2 regions of the Bacillus sp. D386 genome follow, and region 1 is predicted to be linked to the other one. Evidence: a T-box and tRNA genes for the amino acid it is inferred to sense, from the RefSeq annotation. Region 1 holds a T-box; the other holds one or more tRNA genes.

What was found. The T-box of region 1 lies ahead of trpS (tryptophan--tRNA ligase). A T-box ahead of a tRNA ligase gene usually reads a tRNA of that ligase, here a tRNA-Trp.
Region 2: it has a tRNA-Trp gene. The T-box ahead of trpS (tryptophan--tRNA ligase) is inferred to sense a tRNA for this amino acid. The anticodon was not compared.

What each region holds. Positions count from the first base shown of each region.
Region 1 is NZ_VEMV01000001.1:778,183-781,574, reverse strand. It holds gene FHY45_RS03740 (YjbA family protein) at 1-171, shown strand, start outside; gene trpS (tryptophan--tRNA ligase) at 437-1,426, opposite strand; T-box leader at 1,473-1,711, opposite strand; gene FHY45_RS03730 (DUF3899 domain-containing protein) at 1,759-2,139, opposite strand; gene FHY45_RS03725 (peptide ABC transporter substrate-binding protein) at 2,499-3,392, shown strand, end outside.
Region 2 is NZ_VEMV01000002.1:44,122-47,513, reverse strand. It holds tRNA gene FHY45_RS05285 (tRNA-Gly) at 1-43, shown strand, start outside; tRNA gene FHY45_RS05280 (tRNA-Leu) at 58-143, shown strand; tRNA gene FHY45_RS05275 (tRNA-Arg) at 162-238, shown strand; tRNA gene FHY45_RS05270 (tRNA-Pro) at 247-323, shown strand; tRNA gene FHY45_RS05265 (tRNA-Ala) at 336-411, shown strand; tRNA gene FHY45_RS05260 (tRNA-Ser) at 529-621, shown strand; tRNA gene FHY45_RS05250 (tRNA-Asp) at 730-806, shown strand; tRNA gene FHY45_RS05245 (tRNA-Phe) at 823-898, shown strand; tRNA gene FHY45_RS05240 (tRNA-Thr) at 944-1,016, shown strand; tRNA gene FHY45_RS05235 (tRNA-Tyr) at 1,029-1,112, shown strand; tRNA gene FHY45_RS05230 (tRNA-Trp) at 1,121-1,194, shown strand; tRNA gene FHY45_RS05225 (tRNA-Gly) at 1,285-1,358, shown strand; tRNA gene FHY45_RS05220 (tRNA-Asn) at 1,449-1,523, shown strand; tRNA gene FHY45_RS05215 (tRNA-Glu) at 1,527-1,598, shown strand; gene FHY45_RS05210 (TetR/AcrR family transcriptional regulator) at 1,903-2,517, opposite strand; gene FHY45_RS05205 (SDR family NAD(P)-dependent oxidoreductase) at 2,698-3,392, shown strand, end outside.

The sequences.
Region 1 (3,392 bases):
TCAACAGTTTTAAAAATGGATTTTGATGAAATATGGCACAAGCTATACTCGGAAATGAAGATAGGCTGGTCAGAAAAACACGCCATGTTATGTGAACGTTTAATAAAAGGCCAACCATTTTTCGAAAAGCTCTGGGAAATAGAAGTAGGAGATCGACCATCCATGCTGTAATGGATGGTTTTTTTATATAAAAAGCTTATGACTCAAGCTCCTAGGAGCCGAAGCTAGATTGAATAAAAGCTGAAACTAACTTAAGGAACGAAGACTAAAAGCGCCACATCGTGTGGCAACGTCTTTGTGACCAACATCCTGTTGGCCTCCGCAGAGTATTTGCTTATGACTCGAGTTCCTAGGCCCTGAAGTCGAATATAATAAAAAAGTGCTGAAGCTAGATTCAATACAAATCTAGCTTCAGCACTTTAATTTAGAACAATCTTTATCTTCTTTTACGACCTAAACCAATTGCGTTTTTCATTTTTCGTAATGTTTTATTAGCAGCTTTATTTGCCTCGAGAGCTCCTTTGTCGAGGATTTCATCCAATTCAGGGGAATTCAGTAATTCCTGATGACGTTCCTGAATAGGTCGTAGTGTTTCAACCACTACATTGGCAACCTCTGCTTTAAAATCTCCATATCCCTTACCTACAAAGCGTTTTTCAATGGATTCTATGCTTTCACCGCTTAGTGCAGAGTGAATGGATAGAAGGTTTGAAATACCTGGTTTATTTTCCTTGTCGAATTTCACGATTCCTTCTGAATCCGTAACCGCACTCTTGATTTTCTTCTCAACCTGCTTTAGATCATCTAATAAAGAAATAGTTGATTTTTTATTTGGATCGGATTTGCTCATTTTTTTGGTTGGCTCCTGTAAAGCCATGATTCGCGCCCCTGAAGCAGGTAGTTGGATATCAGGGATTGTAAAGACATCTCCATATTTTTTATTGAAGCGTTCAGCAATATCACGTGTCAATTCAACATGCTGTTTTTGATCATCGCCTACTGGAACAATGTTGGTTTGATATAAAAGGATATCAGCAGCCATCAATGGAGGATAAGTCAGAAGACCGGCTGAAACAGATACCTGTGATTTAGATTTATCTTTATATTGAGTCATTCGCTCAAGTTCACCAATAGAAGTATTACATTGCATAATCCATCCGGCTTCTGTATGAGCGGGAACCTCAGATTGGATAAAAATTGTCGCTTTCTCAGGATCAATCCCAACAGCCAGATAAAGGGCTGCAAGATTTCGAATGTTCTTTCTTAGTTCGAGGCGATCCTGCGGAACCGTAATCGCATGGTGATCAACTATGCAAAAGTAACAATGGGAATCATTTTGCAATTCTACGAACTGCCGTAATGCTCCTATATAATTACCAAGGGTCACCAGACCGGTTGGCTGAATGCCAGAAAAAATAATACTCATTTTCATTCTCCTTTCAATATAAAAAATCCCATTCGTCTCCACTATTAAAAGGGACGAATGGGATTCGCGGTACCACCCTAATTGTTTACGTTCTATACATAAACCACTCAGGAATATCCAAAAAGATATTCTTGCCCAGTAACGCGGGCAAACGTCCTGTCATACTGTCATTTTTCCTACAGGAGGCTTAAAAGTCCATTCAGGTATACGGGCTGTTTGTTCGCAGCAACCACAAACTCTCTGAAAACCTTGTACTACCTTACTACTCTTTGTCATAGCCTATAATAAATATTAAGTAATGATATTCTACTTAAACCTGATTAGAAAAGCAACTATCCAAAGAAAATAATTGAGCAAATAAAGGTAATGACACATGAAAAGATACCTGCATAAAGTAAAGGGCTAGTCCAGGAAAAGGTAAGTACCTCCATATTCGGGCCTTTATCTTTAGAATCGCCTTCTAGTTCAGATATATATTCTTCTTTTTTTGAATTGATTTTCCAGAATTTTTTAAACGAGTAGGAAAAGAAAGAAAAGAAACCTCCTCCTATTACATATAGGAGAGCGCCGGCACAAACATAAAAGAGGCCAATCATAAAATAGCTATCAATCAATGAAAGCAGAAAGGGACTTTTTATATTAATTGAATAGATAATTGAAATTAGAAGGCTGATACCGTTTAATAAAAGAAATTTTTTTTGTGAAGACTTCATGGGTTTCCTCCGAATATAAGTTGTTTTATAAAGTGTATTTAAATTTTATACCAATAATTTAAAAATTAAAAGTTGCAAGTTTATTTATAAAATTTTATTATATTCATAACGTTTCATTTTAATTAAATATGCTTTTCTGGTTGGAATTATCTGAAAAATATAATTTTTTTGTTTTTATAGGATATTTTACCCAGACATTGGTGTATCAAGGTTTGTTGTTAATTCTTGTATTCGAAATGACATATGTTCGTAAACAAAATGTAAAAAAATGATTGCAAAAAATTCTGAAACGTTTTATGATTGGTTACGAAATCTTCTGAAAATTAGAAGAGTAAAAAATAGGGAGGTCATTTACTAGTATGAAAGCAAAAAAAATCTCATTATTTCTTGTAATGATTCTTGCTTTGAGCACTTTCCTTGCAGCTTGTTCCGGCGGAGACGAAGAGACAGGTGGCAATGATAAAGGTGAAGGCAAGAAAGACGTTGAACAAGTACTTAACTTGGTAGAAAGTTCTGAAATTCCGTCTATGGACACTGTAATGGCTACTGACTCTGTTTCTTTCAACGTTATGAACAATACGATGGAAGGTCTTTACCGTTTAGGTGAGGGAGATAAAGTTGTTGCAGGTGTTGCTGAGGGAGATCCAACAGTAAGTGAAGATGGAAAAACTTTCACTATCAAACTGCGCCAAGATGCTAAATGGTCAAATGGTGATCCTGTAACAGCTCACGATTTCATTTATGCTTGGCAAAAAGCTGTAAATCCTGATACTGCTGCTGAATATGCATACATGATGTATGTAATTGAAAATGCAGAAGAAATCAACACTGGTAAAAAGAAAGTGGAAGAGTTAGGTGCTAAAGCGCTTGATGATTACACTCTTGAAATTAAACTAACAAATGCTATCCCTTATTTCCAATCTCTACTTTCTTTCGGAACATTCATGCCACAAAATCAAAAATTTGTTGAAGAACAAGGCGAAAAATTTGGTCTTGAAGCAGATACAACACTTTATAATGGACCATTCACGATGTCTGAGTGGAAACATGAAGAAAGTTTCACACTTTCTAAAAATGATCAATACTGGGATAAAGATACTGTAAAGCTCGAAACAATCAATTTTAAAATCGTAAAAGATACTAATACAGCCGTAAACTTATATGAAACAGGTAAAATTGATCGTGTAGGATTGACTGCTGAAAACGTTGATAACTACAAAGATAGCGAAGAATTCGGTACAGAAAAAGATACT
Region 2 (3,392 bases), on a different contig from region 1:
GCCAAGGTGGGGGTCGCGGGTTCGAATCCCGTCTTCCGCTCCAATGCCAAGTTATATGCCGGGGTGGCGGAATTGGCAGACGCACAGGACTTAAAATCCTGCGGTAGGTGACTACCGTGCCGGTTCGAGACCGGCCCTCGGCACTAGTTGTTTGCAAGAATGCGCCCGTAGCTCAATTGGATAGAGCGTTTGACTACGGATCAAAAGGTTAGGGGTTCGACTCCTCTCGGGCGCGCCAATTCCTTGCGGGAAGTAGCTCAGCTTGGTAGAGCACTTGGTTTGGGACCAAGGGGTCGCAGGTTCGAATCCTGTCTTCCCGACCATTCTAAAAATATGGGGCCTTAGCTCAGCTGGGAGAGCGCCTGCTTTGCACGCAGGAGGTCAGCGGTTCGATCCCGCTAGGCTCCACCATGACTAATTTAAACCCAATAGGATTTTGGTTTTGGCGGTGTATCTCAGTTGTTTAGAGCATACGGATTATAATCGTTCTGTCATAGATTCGAGTCCTACAAGGTTTATTATATATATGGAGGAATACCCAAGTCTGGCTGAAGGGACCGGTCTTGAAAACCGGGAGGCGGGTTAAACCGCGCGGGGGTTCGAATCCCTCTTCCTCCGCCATATATTATCTAAAGCAATAGTTATAGCGTTGCGGGATGGAGCAGTCTGGTAACTTGTAAGGTTCATAACCCGAAGGTCGCAGCTTCAAATACTATTCCCACAATAAATGGTCCGGTAGTTCAGTTGGTTAGAATGCCTGCCTGTCACGCAGGAGGTCGCGGGTTCGAGTCCCGTCCGGACCGCCATTTACATAATGAAGTTGGCTCAGTAGCTCAGTCGGTAGAGCAAAGGACTGAAAATCCTTGTGTCGGCGGTTCGATTCCGTCCTGAGCCACCATTATTAATTAAAATATGACAAATAATGATTTTTCCTAAATATTATGCCGGTGTAGCTCAATTGGTAGAGCAACTGACTTGTAATCAGTAGGTTGGGGGTTCAAGTCCTCTTGCCGGCACTCAAAATAATCGGAGGGGTAGCGAAGTGGCTAAACGCGGCGGACTGTAAATCCGCTCCTTCGGGTTCGGCAGTTCGAATCTGCCCCCCTCCACCATTCATTATAGGGGCATAGTTTAAAGGTAGAACAGAGGTCTCCAAAACCTCCAGTGTGGGTTCAATTCCTACTGCCCCTGCCAATAAATATGGCGATTGTGACGGAGTGGTTAACGCATTGGATTGTGGTTCCGACATTCGTGGGTTCGATTTTCATCAGCTGTCCCATAGATGCGGGTGTAGTTTAGTGGTAAAACCTCAGCCTTCCAAGCTGATGATGAGGGTTCGATTCCCTTCACCCGCTCCAAAAAATATCATAAAGGGCCTATAGCTCAGCTGGTTAGAGTACACGCCTGATAAGTGTCAAGTCGATAGTTTGAGTCGCCCATATTATTATTCCGCAGTAGCTCAGTGGTAGAGCACTCGGCTGTTAACCGAGCGGTCGTAGGTTCGAATCCTACCTGCGGAGCCATTTGGCCCCTTGGTCAAGCGGTTAAGACACCGCCCTTTCACGGCGGTAACACGGGTTCGAATCCCGTAGGGGTCATAAAACCATGTACAAGATGTACATGGTTTTTTTCTATTTGCCACAATCTTTCCATATCTATTAACCTACAACCTTTTATCTTTAGTGGGACCTACGGATGATTGAGTAAAACGCTATACACAATATTTGCATAAATAAAGTCCAAACAATCCATTAATTCAGGGTGCCAATGATTATTATATTTATACAAGCTGAATCTCTTAATTCCATTATTTCTAGAAATCTTGGGCAATTTTTGTGCAGTGTGTATGAATGAACGAAGGGATTAGAATTTTTACATCCAAGTATTAGGAAAAAACTTCTCTCAATCAAGGTTCCTATTCCTGAAATTCATCGCAATTACTTTATCCGAATAAAAAGATGTTAATTGTTCGCTCATAATATTTGTAGAGAAAATAAAATCATTTTTAATCCAATACTTTATGACACCAACTGTAGCGGAGACTTGAAAACTTAGAAAGATATCATACATTGTTTCCTGTATGTCAGTTTCTCTTTCAATATATATTTCTTTAGTAAATAAATTCCATAAAAATAGTTCAAGTCGCTTATATATATCTGGATTGTCCTCTATAAGATCTAGAGCTTTAAACAACATTTTATGCTTTTCGATATACTCAAATATGAGCTTATTAGAAGGAATAACCTCATTTAAAAACACTTTACTCTTATTTCTATATGGTTTTTTAATAGCCTGATCTATGCCTTCAATAGCATCTTGGTATAACTCTTCTAGGAGATTGATTTTATCTTGGTAATGGATATAGAAAGTACCTCTATTAAAATCAGCTCGATCAGTAATTTCACTAATTGTGATAGCATGCACATCATTATTTTCTAATATCAAATCTATAAAAGCATTTTTTAGTAACTTCTTAGTTAATTGCTTCTTTCGTATTTGTCGATTTGGATTATTCAATATAAATCACCCTTTTATTCATTTAGAGATAAACAAACATAATGAATTTGTTGATTATTCAACAAATTCATTATACCTACTTATTGAGTGTTAAGTCGATTGACTCTAACATATAAATGACAGCATTCTCTAAGAATTTAACTCTTTTAAAATGCGGAATGACATTTAGGGGGAATAATAATGGGTCTTTTAGATGGGAAAGTAGCGATTATTACTGGCGGAGCCAAAGGTATGGGGGAATTTCATTCAAGAAAGCTTTCTGAAGAAGGTGCTAGAGTTGTAATAGGAGATCTTGATATAGAAAACGGAGAAAAAATAGCAAGAGACATAGGTGAAGATAAGGCTATTTTTGTAGAATTAGATGTTACAAATCCCAAGAGTTGGGACAATGTAGTACAAAAAACTAAAGATACATTTGGCACTATTGATATTTTAGTGAATAATGCAGGTCTAGCAGGGGCAATAACTGGACTTTTAGATATAGAAGAAAGTTTGTATAAAAAAATAATTGATATTAACCAAAACGGAATATTTTACGGTATGAGAGCAGTCTTACCTACAATGGTTGAAAATAATAATGGGTCTATTATAAATATTTCTTCACTTGCCGGATTGAGACATGATATTACAGTTAATCCAGCTTATACTGCTTCAAAATTTGCTATCAGAGGACTTACAAAACAAGCAGCATATGAATTTGCTGATAAAAATATTAGAATCAATGCTATTCTTCCCGGTGCAATACTCACTCCAATGGCTGAAGCTACACTAACTAAAGAACAGATTGATGACGTGTCTCAAAATCTGCTTCCAATGAAACGTTTTGCAAATCCAGAAGAAGTTTCTGAAGTAGTTGCATTTTTAGCATCGGATAA